Regions from separate parts of the Streptomyces sp. NPDC102279 genome, predicted to be linked through region 1. Evidence: predicted binding sites of a transcription regulator. Region 1 holds the regulator's gene; the other holds the start of a gene.

The links. The regulator HspR, encoded in region 1, represses chaperone genes until heat shock. The targets are predictions, from matches to a motif close to TTGAGNNNNNNNNNCTCAA.
Region 2: a site for HspR is predicted at 6,050-6,068, ahead of lon (endopeptidase La). Genes of this name have one in related genera too.

What each region holds. Positions count from the first base shown of each region.
Region 1 covers NZ_JBIWLU010000003.1:399,006-409,017, forward strand. Annotated here, with positions in the region: gene grpE (nucleotide exchange factor GrpE) at 1-277, shown strand, start outside; gene dnaJ (molecular chaperone DnaJ) at 308-1,498, shown strand; gene ACIRQH_RS08615 (heat shock protein transcriptional repressor HspR) at 1,506-1,961, shown strand; gene ACIRQH_RS08620 (substrate-binding domain-containing protein) at 2,452-3,579, shown strand; gene ACIRQH_RS08625 (LuxR C-terminal-related transcriptional regulator) at 3,997-5,106, shown strand; gene ACIRQH_RS08630 (helix-turn-helix transcriptional regulator) at 5,119-6,129, opposite strand; gene ACIRQH_RS08635 (hypothetical protein) at 6,284-6,697, shown strand; gene ACIRQH_RS08640 (hypothetical protein) at 6,694-7,029, shown strand; gene ACIRQH_RS08645 (TIGR03618 family F420-dependent PPOX class oxidoreductase) at 7,210-7,623, opposite strand; gene clpB (ATP-dependent chaperone ClpB) at 7,752-10,012, shown strand, end outside.
Region 2 covers NZ_JBIWLU010000010.1:147,515-157,526, reverse strand. Annotated here, with positions in the region: gene ACIRQH_RS25965 (nitrate- and nitrite sensing domain-containing protein) at 1-668, opposite strand, end outside; gene ACIRQH_RS25960 (protein phosphatase 2C domain-containing protein) at 1,028-1,816, shown strand; gene ACIRQH_RS25955 (MarR family transcriptional regulator) at 1,879-2,397, opposite strand; gene ACIRQH_RS25950 (lysozyme) at 2,678-3,496, shown strand; gene lon (endopeptidase La) at 3,610-6,027, opposite strand; gene ACIRQH_RS25940 (GNAT family N-acetyltransferase) at 6,276-6,941, shown strand; gene ACIRQH_RS25935 (rhomboid-like protein) at 6,938-7,993, opposite strand; gene ACIRQH_RS25930 (hypothetical protein) at 7,980-8,432, shown strand; gene ACIRQH_RS25925 (hypothetical protein) at 8,551-8,715, shown strand; gene ACIRQH_RS25920 (spermidine synthase) at 8,826-9,503, shown strand; gene ACIRQH_RS25915 (response regulator transcription factor) at 9,616-10,012, shown strand, end outside.

The sequences.
Region 1 (10,012 bases):
GGCCAAGATGGGGCTCCAGCAGTTCGGCAAGGAGGGCGAGCCCTTCGACCCGACGATCCACGAGGCACTGATGCACTCGTACGCGCCGGACGTCACGGAGACGACGTGCGTGGCGATTCTGCAGCCGGGGTATCGCTTCGGCGAGCGCACCATCCGCCCCGCGCGGGTGGCGGTCGCCGAGCCGCAGCCCGGGGCGCAGACGGTCAAGGCCGAGGAGTCGGCCGAGGCGGCCGAGACCGCCACGGACAAGGAGAGCGGTGGCCCGGACGAGGGCTGAGCTTGAACGAGGAAAGGAGGGACGTCGGGGATGAGCACCAAGGACTTCATCGAGAAGGACTTCTACAAGGTCCTCGGCGTCCCCAAGGACGCCACCGAGGCCGAGATCAAGAAGGCGTACCGGAAGCTCGCCCGCGAGAACCACCCGGACGCCAACAAGGGCAACGTCAAGGCCGAGGAGCGCTTCAAGGAGATCTCCGAGGCGAACGACGTCCTCGGTGACCCCAAGAAGCGCAAGGAGTACGACGAGGCACGCGCCCTCTTCGGCAACGGCGGCTTCCGGCCGGGTCCCGGCGCGGGCGGCGGCAACTTCAACTTCGACCTGGGCGACCTCTTCGGAGGCGCCCCCCAGGGCGGCGGCCAGGCCGGCGGAGCCGGTGGCTTCGGCGGAGGCATCGGCGACGTCTTCGGCGGCCTGTTCAACCGCGGCGGAGCCGGTACGGGAACCCGTACGCAGCCCCGGCGCGGCCAGGACATCGACACCGAGGTGACGCTGAGCTTCACCGAGGCGGTGGACGGCGCGACCGTTCCGCTGCGCATGACCTCGCAGGCCCCCTGCAAGGCCTGTTCGGGCACCGGCGACGCGAACGGCACACCCCGTGTGTGCCCGACGTGTGTCGGCACCGGCCAGGTCGCCCGCGGTTCGGGCGGTGGCTTCTCGCTCACCGACCCGTGCCCGGACTGCAAGGGCCGCGGGCTGATCTCGGAGAACCCCTGCGAGGTCTGCAAGGGCAGCGGCCGGGCCAAGTCGTCCCGGACCATGCAGGTGCGGATCCCCGCCGGCGTCAGCGACAGCCAGCGGATCAGGCTGCGCGGCAAGGGCGCTCCCGGTGAACGCGGGGGCCCCTCCGGCGACCTGTACGTCACCGTCCACGTCGACGCCCACCCGGTCTTCGGCCGCAAGGGCGACAACCTCACCGTCACGGTGCCCGTCACCTTCACGGAGGCGGCGCTCGGCGGCGAGGTGAAGGTGCCCACCCTGGGCGGACCCGCGGTGACACTGAAGCTGCCGCCGGGCACGCCCAACGGACGCACCATGCGTGCCCGGGGCAAGGGTGCGGTCCGCAAGGACGGCACACGGGGCGACCTGCTCGTCACCGTCGAGGTGGCCGTTCCGCAGGACGTGTCGGGCAAGGCTCGGGACGCGCTGGAGGCGTATCGCGAGGCGACCGCGGGTGAGGATCCGCGGGCGGAGCTGTTCCAGGCCGCGAAGGGAGCATGACGGAGCCATGGACACCACCGGTCGGCGGCGCAACCCGTACGAACTGACCGAGGAGACGCCGGTCTACGTCATCTCGGTGGCGGCCCAGCTCTCCGGACTGCACCCGCAGACCCTGCGTCAGTACGACCGGCTCGGCCTGGTCTCTCCCGACCGCACGGCCGGCCGGGGCCGCCGCTACTCGGCCCGCGACATCGAACTGCTGCGCACCGTCCAGCAGTTGTCGCAGGACGAGGGCATCAACCTGGCCGGCATCAAGCGCATCATCGAGCTGGAGAACCAGGTGGCGGCGCTCCAGTCCCGGGCCGCCGAGCTCCAGTCGGCCCTCGACGGCGCCGCGGTGGCCATGCAGCAGCGCGAGGCCGCCGTGCACGCCTCCTACCGGCGTGACCTGGTCCCGTACCAGGAGGTCCAGCAGACGAGTGCCTTGGTGGTCTGGCGTCCCAAGAGGTCGCCCGATCAGTGACCGAAGCACCCGAGAGGGGGCCCGGAGGTTCTTCCTCCGGGCCCCCTCTCGCGTACCCGGCGGAGTCCGTGACCGTTTTCGACCGGTCGCGATCCGCGGTGGCTCGATCTTGACGGTCCGGTCGGAATGGCCGGGTTGACCGCATTCGTTCGGGCGCCCGCACCGCGCGGTGGCGGGATCCGGTGCCGCACACGGACTCGTGCCGGGGCCCGTGTCCCGGCGTTTACCGGAGTGTCAACAACCCTTAAAGGCATGGTGGATGGCGTCGCGCGGTCCGCGGCGCCGCCCGCGTCGCGTGGATGACAGAAGGTGAAGCTGAGGGGATTGCTGGAACCTCGGGCGTAACCTCTTCCCACCGTGTTCACTTGTGGAACACAGAACGCTGTTGCCATCTCGTTAAGTGGCTAGTCCTTGACGCTGAGGTGATCGCCGCGTTGGCTTTCAGCCACCTGGGTCGCAATGCTGCAACCTCGCCCGGAAGGCACCTGATGTGAACACTCGTAACACCGGTCTCCGTCGTACCGTCATAGCCCTGGCCTCGTCCGCCGCCGCCCTCTCGCTCGCCGGCTGCGGGGTCGTCGACGGGCTCGGTGGAAGCGACGCCAAGGCCAGCCCCACGAAGGGCGACGACATCAAGGTGGGCCTCCTCCTTCCGGAGAAGGAGAACACCCGTTACGAGAAGTTCGACTACCCGATCATCAAGGAGCAGGTCGAGAAGCTCACCGAGAACAAGGGTGAGGTGGTCTACCAGAACGCCGAGCAGGACGCGGGCAAGCAGCTCGCCCAGCTCCAGCAGATGGTGGACGACAAGCTCGACGTCATCCTCGTGGACGCGGTGGACTCGAAGTCGATCGCGAAGGGCGTGAAGAAGGCCAAGGAGGCCGGCATCCCGGTCATCGCCTACGACCGGCTGGCGCAGGGCCCGATCGACGCGTACATCTCCTTCGACAACGAGCTGGTCGGCGAGGTCCAGGGCAAGGCCCTGGTCGGCGCGCTGGGCAGCAACTCCGCGTCGAAGAAGGTCATCATGATGAACGGCGCGACGACCGACCCGAACGCGGCGCAGTTCAAGGCCGGCGCGGAATCCGAGCTCAAGGACAAGGTGACCGTCGCCAAGACGTACGACACCAAGGACTGGAACCCGGTCAACGCCAAGGCCAACATGGAGAAGGCGATCCAGGAGGTCGGCCTCGACAACATCGCCGGGGTGTACGCCGCCAACGACGGCATCGCGGGCGCGGTCATCGACACGCTGAAGAGCGCGGGCGTCAGCAAGGTGCCGCCGGTCACCGGCCAGGACGCCGAACTCGTCGCCGTGCAGCGGATCCTCAAGGGCGACCAGTTCATGAGCGTCTACAAGTCCTACCCGCAGGAGGCGAACGCCGCCGCCGAGATGGCGGTCGCCCGGGTCCAGGGACGCTCGATCGAGTTCGACGCGCTGACCCGCGACAAGGTGACCAGCCCGACGAACAAGGACATTCCGGCGCAGCTCGTGCCCGTGGTCGACCTGACCAAGGACAACATCGAGGACACGGTCCTGCAGGACAGCATCTACACCCTCAAGCAGATCTGCACCGCCCCCTACAAGGCGGCCTGTGACGCTCTGAAGCTCAAGTAGGACCGGAGCCGACCAGGAGGCCGCCCGGTGGCGGCGAGGGCCTCCTGGCGGCCACGGCACGGCGCACGACATCGAGGGCCCGGGGTGCACACCCCGGGCCCTCGACGCGCTCCGGGGCCCGCTCCCCGCCGGACGCCCGCCGACGAGGGAGATATCCGGCCAAGCCCGAGCGGTGCGCCGGAGGTCCGGCGAGGGCCCTTTCCGCGAAGTCCCGGGCGTCCGGGGGCCGCTGCTTGCAGCTTGTTGCAACGGGCGGGGCGGAGGTGCGGATTTATGGTGACCAGAAGGGGCGAACCGGCTCCCGGGGGCGGCACAGCCGTGTTGCGGTGCCGGACGCGTCCGCGCATAGTTGCGCTGCGTAGGACGCCCTGACGCGGTGCTCACGCCAGGGGTCGGAGCTGCAGCCAGAGGTGGGAGATGGCCGGGCACGGGACGGACGGGCATCCGCACGGCGCTGACCGACTGTGCGAGGCCGGCGACCGGGTGTACTCGCGGGCCGTGCGGCGCGGCCGGGTGCCCCGCGACGACGCCGGCACGGTGCCGTGCCTGCTGGAGCTGGCGCTGCTGCACCCCGACCCCGACGACATGGGCTGGCTGGTGCCGACCTCCCCGCAGGAGGTCATGACCCGGCTGCTGCGCGGGGTGTACGAGGAAGTCAGCGCCAGCCAGGCGCGGGTGGGCGACGCGGTGTCCGCGTTCGAGTGGTACGCCGGGCTCGGCGGCCACGTCCAGGCACCCGCGGAGGGCGCCGCGATCCGCGTCCTGGACGGACTGCCACGCATCCGGGCCGCCATGGACAAGGCGACCGAGGAGTGCGCGAGCGAGGTCCTGACGGTCCAGCCCGGTGGCATCCGGCGCGAGGACGAACTGGTGGAGGGGCTGCACCGGGCGCTGGAGATGCGCCGGCGCGGGGTGCGCATGCGCGACCTGTACACGCATGTGGCCCGGCACGGCCAGGGCCTGCTGAACTACATGGAGTTGATGGGGGACGCGGCCGAGGCCCGGACTCTCGACGAGGTCGTGGAACGGCTCATCCTCTTCGACCGCAAGGTCGCCTTCATCCCCGCGAACTCCGACCGCACGATCGCGCTGGAACTGCGCCATCCCGCGCTGATCGACTACCTGGTCACGGTGTTCGAGCGGTTGTGGCGTCTCGCGATCCCGCTGGCCTCGCCGCTGCCGTCCACGGGCATCGAGGGGATCACCCACCGCGAGCGCTCGATCGCCGCGCTGCTGGCGGAGGGGCATCAGGACGCGGTGGTCGCGGAGCGCCTCGGCATCAGTGTCCGCACCTGCCGGGCCCACATCGCCCGCCTCTCGGAGACGCTGGGGGCGGCCAGCCGTACGCAGTTGGGCGTGCGGATCGCGCAGGCGGGGCTGGACGGGCCGCCGCGCTCGCCGGAGCCGTCCCCCGTCACCGTCCCCCGTCAGGGCGCGGCTACGGCCGCCACAGGCCCTTCCGCGGCCGGTCCGGGCGCGGCCGGCGTCCAGGGGCTGCCCGGTCAGGGCTCGCCCGCCCAGCGCTGAGCGCCCGGCTCCTCAGTGGTCCTGCTCCAGGATGCCCGACTGGGCGATCAGGAAGCCGAGTTGGGCCCGGCTGCCGCTGCCCAGGGAGGCCGCCAGCTTCGCGATGTGGGCGCGGCAGGTGCGGACGTTCATCCCGAGTCTGCGGGCGATGGCCTCGTCCACGTGGCCCTCGATGAGGAGCTTGGCTATGGAGCGCTGGACGCCCGTGATGCCGTCCGGGGTGGACTCGTAGGTGACTTCCTCGCGCAGCGGGGTGGCGCGCCGCCAGAGCTGCTCGAAGACCCTGGTCAGATAGCGGACGAGGCCGGGGTGGCGCAGTTCGAGGGCGAACTGGTTGTCGTCGCTCGCGGGGATGAAGGCGACCGTTCCGTCGCAGATGATGAGCCGCTCGATCAGCTCCTCCAGCGTGCGGATCTCGATCTTTCCGCTGGCTATGCGGTCCATGTAGGCGGCGGTGCCCTGGCTGTAGCGGACCGTGTGCTGGTAGAGCGTTCGGATGCGGACGCCGCGGTCGGTGAGCGGGCGGTCCCGTTCGAGGGCCTGGTTCAGGATGTGCTCGCTGCGGCGGCCGCCGGGCTGGATGGTGAGCATCTCCGTGTGGCACTCGGAGGTCGCGATGTCGAGCGCGGCGTTGATCCGGTCGATGCCCTCCAGCACGGTGATGGCGTGGGTGGGAGCGGGTGCCATCGCGCTGACCATCATGAACGGCTCGAATGATTCGGTCAGTTCGATGGTGCGCCGCCTGCGCTCCTGGATCTCGCGCTCAATAGGGTGGAGGCGCTGGGTGAGCGCGACGGACGGCGGCACCGGGCGCAGCCAGTTGGAGTCGTCGGGATCCGGGCGCAGCAGGGCGAACTCCAGCAGGCATGGGGCTGCCGCCGCTTCGGCCCGGGCGATCCGTCCGGTGCTCAAAGCGCTCGTGTACAAGCGTGCCCCTTCGTCACAAAGTTCCGTGACGGGATGGGGATGTGTCTGGTTTGTGTGTTCTATGGGCAAATCGCCACCCCCCAGGGTCCTGAACATGCAGGAACATGATGCATCGTGTCGGTGGTGGTGACGTGCCTGAATGAGACATCGTCTTCATTACCGGGGGAGAGGATCCGATCAAGTGAGGACGAAGCCGACTATGTACAGGAGAATGCTTCGCTCGGTACTTGCCACCGCTTTCTCCGCGGTTGTGGCTGTCGGGGCCCTGAGTGCCGTGGGTCTCGCGGCGGGGGGTTCGGCGACCACCTCGGCGCCACCGGACAGTGGCTGGGGCAGTGCACCCGCGGTTCTCTCCCTGGACAGTGGCTGGGGCAACGGGCCTGCGGCGCTCGCTCTGGACAGTGGCTGGGGCAACGGGCCCGCGGCGCTCGCTCTGGACAGTGGCTGGGGCAACGTGGCGAAGGCGCAGCCCGCGGACAGCGGCTGGGGCAACGCGGTGAAGGCGCTGCCTGGCGACAGCGGCTGGGGCAACGTACGGACGGACCTGGCCGACAGCGGCTGGGGCAACGCGAAGACGATCGTGCTGGCTGACAGCGGCTGGGGTTTCGTGGCTCCGGCCGGCAGTGCTTCGAGTGACGTCACGAAGGCTTCAGTGGACTCATGACTACACCACCCGACGACCGTTCGTTCCGGCGGGAGATGGCCACCGCGTACCGCTCCGGCTGGCACTTCATCGACCTGGTCACCGCCATCCCCCACAACGGTGACTCGCTGATGGTGACCGTCTTCGGTGAGCCCGTCGTCGTCACCCGCGACGACGACGAGGACGTACGGGCCTATCGGTGTCTGCGGCGGCCTCGGGGGGCGCCGCAGCCAGTACGGTGCGCCATCCGGTACGGAATGATCTTCGTGAACCTCGATCAGCGCGACCACCGCCTGACCGGACCCGACATCCCCGACGTAGAGACCATCGCAGCCACCCCCCGCAGTGCCTGACGCGATTCCCCCGTCGTAGTAGATCGCGCAGGTACTTCCCCCCGCAGCGGCGTCACCGTGACCTGAACACGGTGACGCCGCTGCAGTTTTCCCGGAAATCTCCGGGTTTCCGCCGATCCTGGCAAGGGCTGAAACCAGCCGTAGGCGACGCGGCGCGCCGCCTTCCCGGCCGTCCCGCTCTCAGCCGTGGCCCAGCGCCCTCGTCAGCTCGATCTCGATGACCACGCGGGCCGGGTTCGGGGACGGCACCCGCTCGTACCGCTCCGTGTAGCGGCGCACCGCGTCCGCGACGCGCTCCGGGTCCGTGGACACCCGGGCCAGCCCCTCCAGCGTCGCCCAGCGCCGCCCGTCCACCTGGCAGACCGCCACCCGCGCCCCGTCCGGCCCCGCCGCCCGCACGTGCGCCGCCTTCGCGGTGGCTCCGCCGGTGATGATCCGGGCGAGTCCGGCCTCGGGGTCGTAGGTGACGCCGACGGGCACCACGTGCGGGGTGCCGTCGCGCCGGAGGGTGGTCAGGGTGCAGAGGTGGCGCTCGCGCCAGAAGCGCAGGTAGGCGGCGTCGGGCTGCCGCGGGTCCACCGGAAGGGAAGCCATGAGGCCTGAATCTACGCTCCGGCCCGCCCGTTCCTGTCCCGTTCCAGCCTTGAGTGGAATAGACTCAAGTTTGTGTACGTTGCCCGTGTCAGGCAACGGTCGGACACCAGGAGGAGGAGAACGCGAACGTGGACGCCGAGCTGACCAACAGGAGCCGGGACGCGATCAACGCGGCCGGCAGCCGCGCCGTGACGGAGGGGCACCCGGACCTCACCCCCGCCCACCTGCTGCTCGCTCTGCTGGAGGGGCAGGACAACGAGAACATCATCGACCTGCTGACAGCGGTGGAGGCCGACCAGGCCTCCGTACGGGCCGGCGCCGAGCGCGTGCTCGCCGGCCTGCCCAGCGTGGCCGGTTCCACCGTCGCGCCCCCGCAGCCCGACCGCGAACTGCTCGCCGTCATCGCCGACGCCGCCGAGCGCGCCAAGGAGCTGGGTGACGAGTTCATCTCCACCGAACACCTCCTCGTCGGCATCGCCGCGAAGGGCGGCCGGAGCGGCGACGTACTCTCCCAGCAGGGCGCCGGTGCGAAAAAGCTGCTGGAGGCGTTCCAGAAGACCAGGGGAGGGCGCCGGGTGACGACCCCGGATCCCGAGGGCCAGTACAAGGCACTCGAAAAGTTCGGTACGGACTTCACCGCCGCCGCGCGTGAGGGCAAGCTCGACCCGGTCATCGGCCGGGACCAGGAGATCCGCCGGGTGGTGCAGGTTCTGTCCCGCCGCACCAAGAACAACCCGGTCCTCATCGGCGAGCCCGGCGTCGGCAAGACCGCCGTCGTCGAGGGGCTCGCCCAGCGGATCGTGAAGGGCGACGTGCCCGAGTCGCTCAAGAACAAGCGCCTCGTCTCCCTCGACCTCGGCGCCATGGTCGCCGGCGCGAAGTACCGCGGCGAGTTCGAGGAGCGGCTGAAGACCGTGCTCGCGGAGATCAAGGACTCCGACGGGCAGGTCATCACCTTCATCGACGAGCTGCACACGGTCGTCGGGGCCGGCGCGGGCGGCGACTCCGCCATGGACGCCGGCAACATGCTGAAGCCCATGCTCGCCCGCGGTGAGCTGCGCATGGTCGGCGCCACCACCCTCGACGAGTACCGCGAGCGGATCGAGAAGGACCCGGCGCTGGAGCGGCGCTTCCAGCAGGTGCTGGTCGCCGAGCCGACCGTCGAGGACACCATCGCCATCCTGCGCGGACTCAAGGGCCGGTACGAGGCCCACCACAAGGTCCAGATCGCCGACCGCGCGCTGGTGGCCGCCGCGAGCCTCTCCGACCGCTACATCACCTCCCGCTTCCTGCCCGACAAGGCCATCGACCTCGTCGACGAGGCCGCCTCGCGGCTGCGCATGGAGATCGACTCGTCCCCCGTCGAGATCGACGAGCTCCAGCGGGTCGTCGACCGGCTGAAGATGGAGGAGCTCGCGATCGGCAAGGAGACGGACGCGGCCAGCAGGGAGCGGCTGGACAAACTGCGCCGCGACCTCGCCGACAAGGAGGAGGAGCTGCGCGGGCTCACTGCCCGCTGGGAGAAGGAGAAGCAGTCCCTCAACCGCGTCGGTGAGCTGAAGGAGAAGCTCGACGGGCTGCGTGGCCAGGCCGAACGCGCGCAGCGCGACGGTGACTTCGACACCGCCTCCAAGCTGCTGTACGGCGAGATCCCCACCCTGGAAAGGGACTTGGAGGAGGCGTCGGAGGCCGAGGAGGAGGCGGGCCGGGACACCATGGTCAAGGAGGAGGTGGGACCCGACGACATCGCCGACGTCGTGGGCGCCTGGACCGGCATCCCCGCCGGGCGCCTCCTGGAGGGCGAGACGCAGAAACTCCTCCGTATGGAGGAGGAGTTGGGCCGCCGCCTGATCGGTCAGACCGAGGCGGTGGGCGCCGTCTCCGACGCCGTGCGCCGCACCCGCGCCGGCATCGCCGACCCGGACCGCCCCACCGGTTCCTTCCTGTTCCTCGGCCCGACGGGCGTCGGCAAGACCGAACTCGCCAAGGCTCTCGCCGACTTCCTCTTCGACGACGAGCGGGCGATGGTCCGCATCGACATGTCGGAGTACGGCGAGAAGCACAGCGTGTCCCGGCTGGTGGGCGCGCCGCCCGGATACGTGGGATACGAGGAGGGCGGCCAGCTCACCGAGGCGGTGCGCCGCCGCCCGTACAGCGTGATCCTGCTCGACGAGGTGGAGAAGGCGCACCCCGAGGTCTTCGACGTGCTGCTCCAGGTGCTGGACGACGGGCGGCTGACGGACGGTCAGGGGCGGACGGTCGACTTCCGCAACACCATCCTGATCCTCACCTCGAACCTGGGCAGCCAGTTCCTCGGCGGACAGAGCCTCGCCGATCCGCTCAGCTCCGAGGAGGACAGGAAGCGGCAGGTCCTGGAGGTCGTCCGGGC
Region 2 (10,012 bases), on a different contig from region 1:
CGCGGGATGGCGAGGGCCGCGAGGAGCAGCCCGCGGGCGGCGGCGGACTGCTGGACGGCGGTGTCCAGTTCGGCGAGCGCGTGTGCGCCGGAGCCGGCCCGGACCGGCATGCGGTCGGCCAGGTCCTCGGCGAGGGCGTGGAGTTCGGCGATGGCCTCGGAGTAGGCCTGGTGCGCTTCGAGGGCGGTGCTCTTGCCGGTGAGGGCCGCGCGCCGCAGAGCGGAGATCCCGTCCAGGTCCTTGAGGAGTACGGCGGGGGCCTCGTCGTCTGCGCGCAGTTCGTCGACCTGCCGGTCGACGCGGGCGCTGCGCTGCTCGGAGGGCGCCTTGGCCTTGGGGCGGCCGGCGGCGACGTAGGAGGTGACGTCGTCGCGTTCGTCGGCCAGGGAGTGCGCGAGGGTGAGCGCCTGCTGGGTGCGCTGGGAGAGCGTCACCAGGTTCTGGGAGTCGTTCAGTTGCTGCGAGGCGGCCAGTACCGTGGGCGCGCCGGCTCCGGCGATGGCGACCGCGACGACCGCCACGGCGACGATGAGCCGGTTGCGTACGTGGGCGGTCCTGCCCCGGCCCGTGGAGCCGGTGGCGTCGCCGACGGCGCCACCCTCCGCGGAACTGGAGACCGTCTTCTTGCCTGTGCGCCTCGGCCGCGTCATCTGCACCGGTGCTCGCATTCCTGACTCGTGTACCCATCTGGGGCCCGGGTGACGTCCCGTCGATCGCGGCGTCCGCCCGGTACGGCTCCCGACCCTCCCAGTGCCGGTGGGCGGTGGTCCCGCTTCGTCCGGCCCGCCACCCGAAGGAGTGAACCCCGGAGGGGAGTTGGCGGGCAAGTTCCTGCGGCGCTTGCCACGAGCCCGCGCGGCGGGCCGGTTGGACGTCGGGACCGGGCTTTGGCAGTATTCGCCGCCACGCGTTGCCGGAGTCGATCATTCCATGCCAAACCAGGCTTCCGAGCTGGTGGTCGGCACGGGTTCGGCGACCGTTGCCAGCCTTTCGTGAGCCTTGTGAAGGGCTCGTGCAGACTGGTGTGATGCGCACTGAACTCGTCTCGGAGCCCGGCGACCCGGCCTGCCCCAATGAGGACTTCGCATCGGTCGGACTTCCCGCCTCAGGACAGGGCGGTTCCCTGGTCGTGCTGGACGGGGTGACTCCGCCCCGGAGCGACTACGGCTGCCGGCACACGGTCGCCTGGTTCTCCGCGCGGCTCGGCGGCGCCCTGGTCGAACTGTCCGTTTCGCAGGGCGATGTGACGCTGCGGGAGGTGCTGGCCGAGGCGATCCGCCGGGTGGCCGGGGCGCACGCCGCGACCTGTGACCTTTCTCACCAGCGGACGCCTCAGGCAACCGTCGTCCTCGCGCGGTGGTCCACCTCCGAGGTCGAGTATCTGGTCCTGTCCGACTCGGCCCTGCTGGTGGAATCACCCGTCGGCGAGGTGACCGCGCTGCTCGACGACCGCCTCTCCCGCGTGCCGCGCGCTTCCCTCGCCTCGGACGCGGTGGCCGACGCCACCGTCCGCAACAGGGAGGGCGGCTTCTTCACGGCGGCGGCGGATCCTGCGGTGGCCGCCCGCGCGGTGACGGGCACGCTGCCCCGCGCCTCGGTCCGCGCCCTGGCCGCCCTCACGGACGGCGCGACCCGCTGGGTGGAGAAGTTCCACGAGGGGGACTGGGCCGATCTGTTCGCGCTGGTGCGCAAGGAGGGCTCCGCGTCCGTGGTGGACCGTGTCCGGGAGCTGGAGCGCGCGGACGCGGTGGAGCGGCGGCACCTGCGGCGGAGCAAGACGCACGACGACGCGACGGTGGTGTTCGCGGAGCTGTGAGCGGCACCGGGAGGGGTGCCGCTCCGCTGTGGACGCGGGCGCTCACTTCTCCATGCGTGAGTTCACTTCTCCATGCGGGAGTTCAGCTGGTGCAGCAGCCGGGCGAGTTCGGCGACCTCGTCCTGGTCCCAGTGGGCGAGCTGGCGGACGTAGCGGGCGCGGCGGGCCTCGCGAACGCTGGTGACGCGGCCGCGACCCTCGTCGGTGAGATGGACGAGCCAGGCGCGGCCGTCGGCCGGGTCGGGTTCGCGGGCGACGAGTCCCAACTCCTCCAGGGCGCGCAGCTGCCGGGACATGGTGGCCTTGCCGACGCCGATGTAGGCGGCGAGTTCGGTGGCGCGCTGGCGGCCGCACTCGTCGAGCCGGACGAGCAGTCCGTACGCGGCGGACTCCAGGTCGGGGTGGACCTCGCGGGCCATCTCGCCCTGGCTGGCGCGGGCCCGGCGCAGGAACAGCGTCAACTCGCGCTCCAGGGACAGGAACTCGTGCACCCCGTCCCCGTGGTCCACGGGCCGGTCCGCCCCGTGGGCCGACGCGTCGGACGTGACCGGACGCCCGCCGTCGTTGCCGTGATCGTGCACGTCAGCACCCCTGACTCGGTTTCCCGATCCTGAAAGTTTCCGCCAGAACTCGCCCGTTACCGCAGCTCCGCCAGTATTTCGCAGGCGTAGACCAACGGCAGCGTCCGGCCCCTCTTCCCACGCCGTGGTCTACGTGCGTAGCTTCTTTATCAGGCACTTACATCGCTGGCATGCGCACGCCATTCCGGGTCAACGGCGACCTGTTCCCCAAGGCCCGCGTGCCCGCGCTCTCCCCCCACCGGGCTCCAACGGAGCTCCATCGCCCTTCGGAGGCACGCACATGCCCGTGCACAGATCCGGAACGGCCCGCCGCCTGCGCCTGCTCGCGGCCGGAACCCTGCTCGCCGCGTTCTCCCTGCTGTCCACACTCCCCTCCTCCGCCGCGGACATCCCCGCCCGGGGCTCCGCCCGGATGGGTATGGGGGTCGTCGCCCACGACGGCCAGGGCGGCCTGCCCACCGGCACTCAGGCCACCCAGACCGAAGGCGTGGACGTCTCCAACTACCAGGGCAACGTCGCCTGGGCCACGCTGTGGAGCAGCGGAGTCCGATGGGCCTACACGAAGGCGAGCGAGGGGACGTACTACACGAACCCCTCCTTCACCCAGCAGTACAACGGCTCGTACGGCGTCGGCATGATCCGCGGCGCGTACCACTTCGCCACCCCCGACACCACGACCGGCGCCGTCCAGGCCAACTACTTCGTCGACCACGGCGGCGGCTGGTCCAAGGACGGGAAGACGCTGCCGGGCACGCTCGACATCGAGTGGAACCCGTACGGGGCCGCCTGTTACGGCAAGACCCCGAGCGCGATGGTCAGCTGGATCAGCAGCTTCCTCACCCAGTACAAGGCCCGCACCGGGCGCGACGCGGTGATCTACACGGCCACCAGCTGGTGGAGCCAGTGCACCGGCAACTACGCCGGTTTCGCCGCCGCCAACCCGCTGTGGGTCGCCCGGTACGCCTCCGATCCGGGGACGCTGCCGGCCGGGTGGGGCTACTACACGATGTGGCAGTACACGTCGTCCGGCCCGACGGTCGGTGACCACGACAAGTTCAACGGCGCCCTGGACCGCGTGGTGGCCCTCGCCAACGGCTGACCCGCGCCGGACGTACGACGCGGGCACCCGACGCGGGACGGACGGGCCCGGCGCACGGCGAAGGCCCGGGCCTCCCTCACGGGACCCGGGCCTTCCCCTCCGATGGGCGTCCGTCACGCCGCCACCGGAACCTCCGGCACGGCACCGTTCGTCGCCGGCGCCAGTGCCAGCTCCAGGACCTGACGGACGTCCGTGACGGCGTGGACGTCGAGCTTCTCCAGGACCTCGGCCGGGACGTCGTCCAGGTCGGCCTCGTTGCGCTTGGGGATGATCACGGTCGTGACCCCCGCCCGGTGCGCGGCGAGCAGCTTCTGCTTCACCCCGCCGATGGGCAGGACCCGGCCGGTCAGCGAGACCTCACCGGTCATGGCCACGTCCGTGCGCACCGGCCGGCCGGACAGGAGCGACGCGAGGGCGGTCGTCATGGTGACGCCCGCGCTCGGACCGTCCTTGGGGATCGCGCCCGCCGGGAAGTGGATGTGCGCACCCCGGTCCTTCAGGTCGCCGACGGGGAGTTCGAGCTCCGCGCCGTGCGAGCGCAGGAAGGAGAGCGCGATCTGCGCGGACTCCTTCATCACGTCGCCGAGCTGACCGGTGAGGGTCAGACCGGCGGCGCCCGTCTCCGGGTCGGCCAGCGACGCCTCCACGTAGAGGACGTCACCGCCCGCTCCGGTCACGGCGAGACCGGTGGCGACACCGGGCACCGCGGTGCGGCGCTCGGCCGGGTCCTGGGCGGACTCGGGCACGTGGTGCGGGCGCCCGACGAGTCCGCGCAGGTCGGCGTCGGTCACCGTGAACGGCAGCTCCCGCTCGCCCAGTTCGTGCTGGGCCGCGACCTTGCGCAGCAGCCGGGCGATGCCCCGCTCCAGATTGCGCACGCCCGCTTCCCGGGTGTACTCCCCGGCGAGCTTGCGCAGCGCGCTCTCGTCGAGGACGACCTCGTCCTTCTCCAGACCGGCCCGCTCCAGCTGGCGCGGCAGCAGGTGGTCCCGGGCGATGACGACCTTCTCGTCCTCGGTGTAGCCGTCGAGGCGGACCAGCTCCATACGGTCGAGCAGGGCCTCCGGGATGGCTTCGAGCACGTTGGCCGTCGCGAGGAACACGACGTCCGAGAGGTCGAGTTCGACCTCCAGGTAGTGGTCGCGGAAGGTGTGGTTCTGCGCCGGGTCGAGGACTTCGAGCAGCGCCGCCGCCGGGTCGCCCCGGAAGTCGGAGCCGACCTTGTCGATCTCGTCGAGCAGGACCACCGGGTTCATCGACCCGGCCTCCTTGATGGCGCGGACGATCCGGCCGGGCAGCGCGCCGACGTACGTACGACGGTGGCCGCGGATCTCGGCCTCGTCCCGGACGCCGCCGAGGGCGACGCGGACGAACTTGCGGCCCATGGCGTGCGCGACGGACTCGCCGAGCGAGGTCTTGCCGACGCCGGGCGGGCCGACGAGCGCGAGCACGGCGCCTCCGCGCCGGCCACCGACGACCCCGAGGCCGCGGTCCGAGCGCCGCTTGCGCACGGCGAGGTACTCGGTGATGCGCTCCTTCACGTCCTCCAGGCCGGCGTGCTCGGCGTCGAGCACGGCCTGCGCGCCCTGGATGTCGTACTGGTCCTCGGTCCGTTCGTTCCACGGCAGTTCGAGGACGGTGTCGAGCCAGGTCCTGATCCAGCTGCCCTCGGGCGACTGGTCACTGGACCGCTCCAGCTTCTCGACCTCCTTGAGTGCCGCCTCCCGCACGTTCTCCGGGAGGTCGGCGGCCTCGACGCGGGCCCGGTAGTCGTCGGACTCGTCCTCCTCGCCACCCTCGCCCTTGAGGTCGCGCAGCTCCTTGCGAACGGCTTCGAGCTGGCGGCGCAGCAGGAACTCGCGCTGCTGCTTGTCGACGCCCTCCTGGACGTCCTTGGCGATGGACTCGGCGACGTCCTGCTCGGCGAGGTGCTCGCGGAGCTGCTCGGTGGCCAGCTTCAGGCGGGCCACCGGGTCGGCGGTCTCCAGCAGCTCGACCTTCTGGTCGAGCGAGAGGAAGGGTGAGTAACCGGAATTGTCGGCGAGCGCGGACACGTCGTCGATCTGCTGGACGCGGTCCACGACCTGCCAGGCGGCGCGCTTGCGCAGCCAGCTGGTGGCCAGGGCCTTGTACTCCTTGACCAGGTCGGCGACCCGGCCGGGCAGCGGGTCCGGCACGGTCTCGTCGACCCGGGTGCCCTCGACCCACAGGGCGGCACCGGGGCCCGTGGTGCCCGCGCCGACCTTCACACGACCGCGCCCGCGGATCAGCGCGCCCGGGTCGCCGTCGGCCAGCCGGCCGACCTGCTCGACGGTGCCGAGCACACCGGTGCTCGCGTAGGTCCCGTCGATACGCGGGACCAGGAGTACCTGGGGCTTGCCGGGCGTTGAACGAGCGGCGGACTGGGCTGCCTCCACGGCGGCCCGCACATCGGCGTCGTTCAGATCGAGCGGAACCACCATTCCAGGCAGCACGACCTCGTCGTCGAGCGGCAGCACGGGCAGAGTGAGTGATGCGGACGTCGAAGCCATGATCTTCCCTTCGGCATACAAGTTGAGCTATGCCGACTCAATGCATCGGAGTCCCTCAATGTTCCCCGAGGGCTGTTCGCTGTGAGCGATCACGCAGGAGGCGCCGGAAACAGGTCTGCCGCGAGGCACGTCTGGCGCGGGGCCGACGGGCCTGACATCATCTCCCCAGTAAGGGTCTCTATGTGACTAGGACCGTTACGTGAAGCATGGGCGCACGCAGCGGACGGCTGGGGAGACAGGGGGCAGGGGTGGACAGGATCGTGCGGGCCTGGGTGGACGGGTGGGTCGTCTCGCGCGGGGCGGCGGCGCCGGTGGTCCGGGAGTGGGGATACACGATCGACGTCGGGCAGGAGGGACACGTCACGCGGCACGTCCTCGGGGAGACGCGCGACCGGGTCGAGGCGGCGGCGGTCCGCAAGGTCGCGGACGCGGTGACCGCACCCGGTGTCTGGCTCAAGGTCTTCGCCGAGCCGTCGGCCGTCCGCCACCTGCTCGGCGAGGGCTGGTGGACCGACCCCGAACCGGGCTACCTGATGTCGGCACCGTTGGCCGCCACCGAGGACGCCGGCCCGGACGAGCCGCTCCCCCAGGGTTACCGGTTGCGCACCTGGTCCCGCGGCGGCGTCACCCGTGCCCTGGTCACGGCGCCGGACGGCTCCTGGGCGGCCCGGGGCCAGATCGCCACGACGGGAGCGACGGCCGTCGTCGACCAGGTAGAGACGTCGGCCGGGCACCGGCGGCGGGGACTCGGGCGCACGGTCATGCGCACGCTCGACCGGGCGGCGGCGGACCAGGGCGCGGAGACCGCCGTCCTCGCGGGAACACCGGAGGGACGGGCGCTCTACGCCTCACTGGGCTGGCGCGTGGAGGCACCGCTGCTGAGCGCGCGGTACACCGGAGAGGACACGCGCTAGGAAGCTGCCGGACTGTCGGCGTCGAGGTCGGGCGAGGCGGCGCGAGGGGTTCCCGTCGGCGGACGGGTCAGGTCTCGGCCGCTCCGGAAGCCGCCGCGCGCTCGCGCCGCGCGCCGCACCAGGGGCCAGGTCGCGACGCCGAGGGCCAGTGCCAGGAGGTGGCCCCAGTTCGTCATCGGGTCGTCGAGCGTGATCAGGTCCTCCGCGAGGACGGAGCCGAAGACCGTCAGCAGAGGCCACCGCAGCCAGGGCGGGAGGAGTCCCGCGAGGGAGCCGACGCTCGCGGCGACACCGAAGCTGATGCCGTAGTCGAACCGGTGCAGCGAGCTGCCGGGAAGCCGCCCCGCCCACACCGCCAGCCCGACCGGCACCTCGGTGGCCAGCGTGGCGACCACGTGCCCGAGCAGGAAGACACCGGCGGCCCGTGCCGCCCCGATCCGCCGCTCCAGTGCGGTCAGTACGAGCAGGAACCCGGCGGCGTACGGCGAGAGGATCCCGCCGACGATCCACAACGCGCTCGCGAACAGCACCGCCACGGGGTATCGCACGAGGTGCGCGACGTCCGTACTGGACGCCTGGTGCAGGGCGCGCACGAGCGCGGGATCCGCGTGGCCGGCGACGTACGAGGTGACGGCGAGGACGGTGGCGTACCCGAAGGTGAAGGGCGTGCCCGGCGGGGTGGGCAGGAGCCGTCCGACAGATCGGGCGGCTCGGGCCGCGAGACCGCCCGGCCGTCGCGCGTGGGCCGGTGCGGCCGACGGCGCGGACGCCGGAGCGGCGTCCGAGGAGAGGGCACTCGGCACAGGGGCCGCCGGGTTCGGAACAGCGGCCGCGCACCGAGCAGTTGGCGCAGCGACCTGCTCGGTGCGCTGCCGGGGCATGCCGTCGAGGCCGTTCGCCGCGGGTCCGTCCGACGTCGGTCCGGCGGTCCCGGGGCGGCGCGCGGCGGGCAGCCCCGCCCGCTCGACGGCTTCACCGCGTCGGGCTGCGGGCTCGTCCGGCCCGGTGGGTGCCGCCCCTCGCGGGCGGTGCCCGGTGATGCTCCCGTCCACGCTGCCGTGCTCCTTCCGTCACCGCCAAGCCTCCGCGCCCCACCCGGCGCTGTCCACGACAGGTGCCCCGTACCGGGCGATTCACAACAACTCCTCATGGTTCCCGGCCGGGCTCCGAGGTCGTTGCCGGGCGGAGCCCGGGGTCTCAGGCCTGCTGCGGCAGCCCGGTGCCCGCCGTCGTGACCGACCGCAGGCGGAGCGCCGCTCCCTGACCGTCCTGGCCGACCGGGACCTGCTGCCGGTCGGGGACCGCCCGAACCTGTGTCTGCGGGGCGTCTCGGAGCGGACGGCGGCGGCCGCGTACGGCAACGTCGTGGCCGACCCGCTCGACGCGGACCTCGCCGTCCCGCACCTCGGCACTCCCTACGAGGAGCGGCCCTGGCTCTTCGAGTCCTTCTTCCACGGGGGCTCGCTCCCCTTTCCCGAGGACGAGCTGTAGGAGATCCTGCGGCTCCTGGACACGGTGCCGACGCTGGTGCGCGTCAACCTGGAGCGGCCCGCCGTACTCCCGGAGATCGCGGAGCGGGTCGCCGCCCTGGCCGCCGGCTACGGCGCGAGTGCCGGCGCTCCTCGACGTCGCCGTCGGACGGGCGCGCGCCGAGGGCCGGCTGCCCTTCGAACTGCCGCGTTCCATGGAGGCGGTACGGGCGTCCCGGCCGGACGTGCCCGACGACACAGAGGACCCGGTGTTCGCCTGCGGGCACGGCCTGGACGTCGGATGAGACCGCGGGGTGCCTGATCGCGCCCGCACCGTCCGAGGCCCGGACCGTGGGGGGGCCGGGCCCCGGATATTCCGCCCCCGGGGCCCCGCCTGGATGCCAGGATGGAGGCCATGACTGCCACGTACGACACCCCCGTGGTCATCGACCGGCGCCAGGGCCCGTACGGCGAGGTCGTGCTGCGGCGTCACGGCGCGCTGCTGCAGATCATCGCCAACGGATGTTTCCTGATGGACACCTCCGACGGGCGTTCCGAGCGCCTGCTCGTGGACGCCGCCCGCGACGCCCTGGACGGACGTCCGGAGCCGAGCGTGCTGATCGGCGGGCTGGGCGTCGGGTTCTCCCTCGCGCACGCCGCCGCGGACGAGCGCTGGGGGCGCATCACGGTGGTCGAGCGGGAGCGGGCCATCATCGACTGGCACCGCGAGGGCCCCCTCGCCGAGCTGTCGGCCACGGCGCTCGCCGACCCGCGCACCGAGATCGTCGAGGACGATCTCGTCGACTACGTCAATGAGATCTCCGACACGTTCGACGCCCTGTGCCTCGACATCGACAACGGACCCGGATGGACGGTCACGGAGGGCAACGCGGGCCTGTACGGGAAGGCCGGACTCGCAAGCTGCGCAAGGACGTTGAAGCCGGGCGGCGTACTGGCCGTATGGTCGGCCCAGCCCTCTCCGGAATTTGAAGGAACCTTGTGGAATGCCGGATTCCAGCGGGTCCGTACCGAAGAGATCCCCGTTGCCCGGGGCGTTCCCGACGTGGTGCATCTCGCGGTAAGGCCTGGATAGCCGAGGCCCCGTGCCTGCCCGTACTCTGCTTTCCTGACGCGGATCATTCAAGCGTCAAGCGCAGTCATGGGATCACCCCACGGATTCCGGAAAGCACACTCAGGGGCGGGCGATGGAGCAGACACACACCTCCCAGAACGGCACGGCGGCGACACCGGGCGCTCAGCGCCGGGTGCTGGTGGTCGAGGACGACCCGACGATCGTCGAGGCCATCGCGGCCCGCCTGCGCGCCGAGGGATTCCTCGTGCAAACCGCGGGCGACGGTCCCGCCGCGGTGGACACGGCCGAGGCCTGGCAGCCCGATCTGCTGATCCTCGACATCATGCTGCCCGGCTTCGACGGCCTGGAGGTCTGCCGCCGCGTGCAGGCAGCGCGCCCGGTGCCGGTGCTGATGCTCACCGCGCGCGACGACGAGACCGACATGCTGGTCGGACTCGGCGTCGGCGCCGACGACTACATGACGAAGCCCTTCTCGATGCGTGAGCTGGCCGCGCGCGTGCACGTCCTGC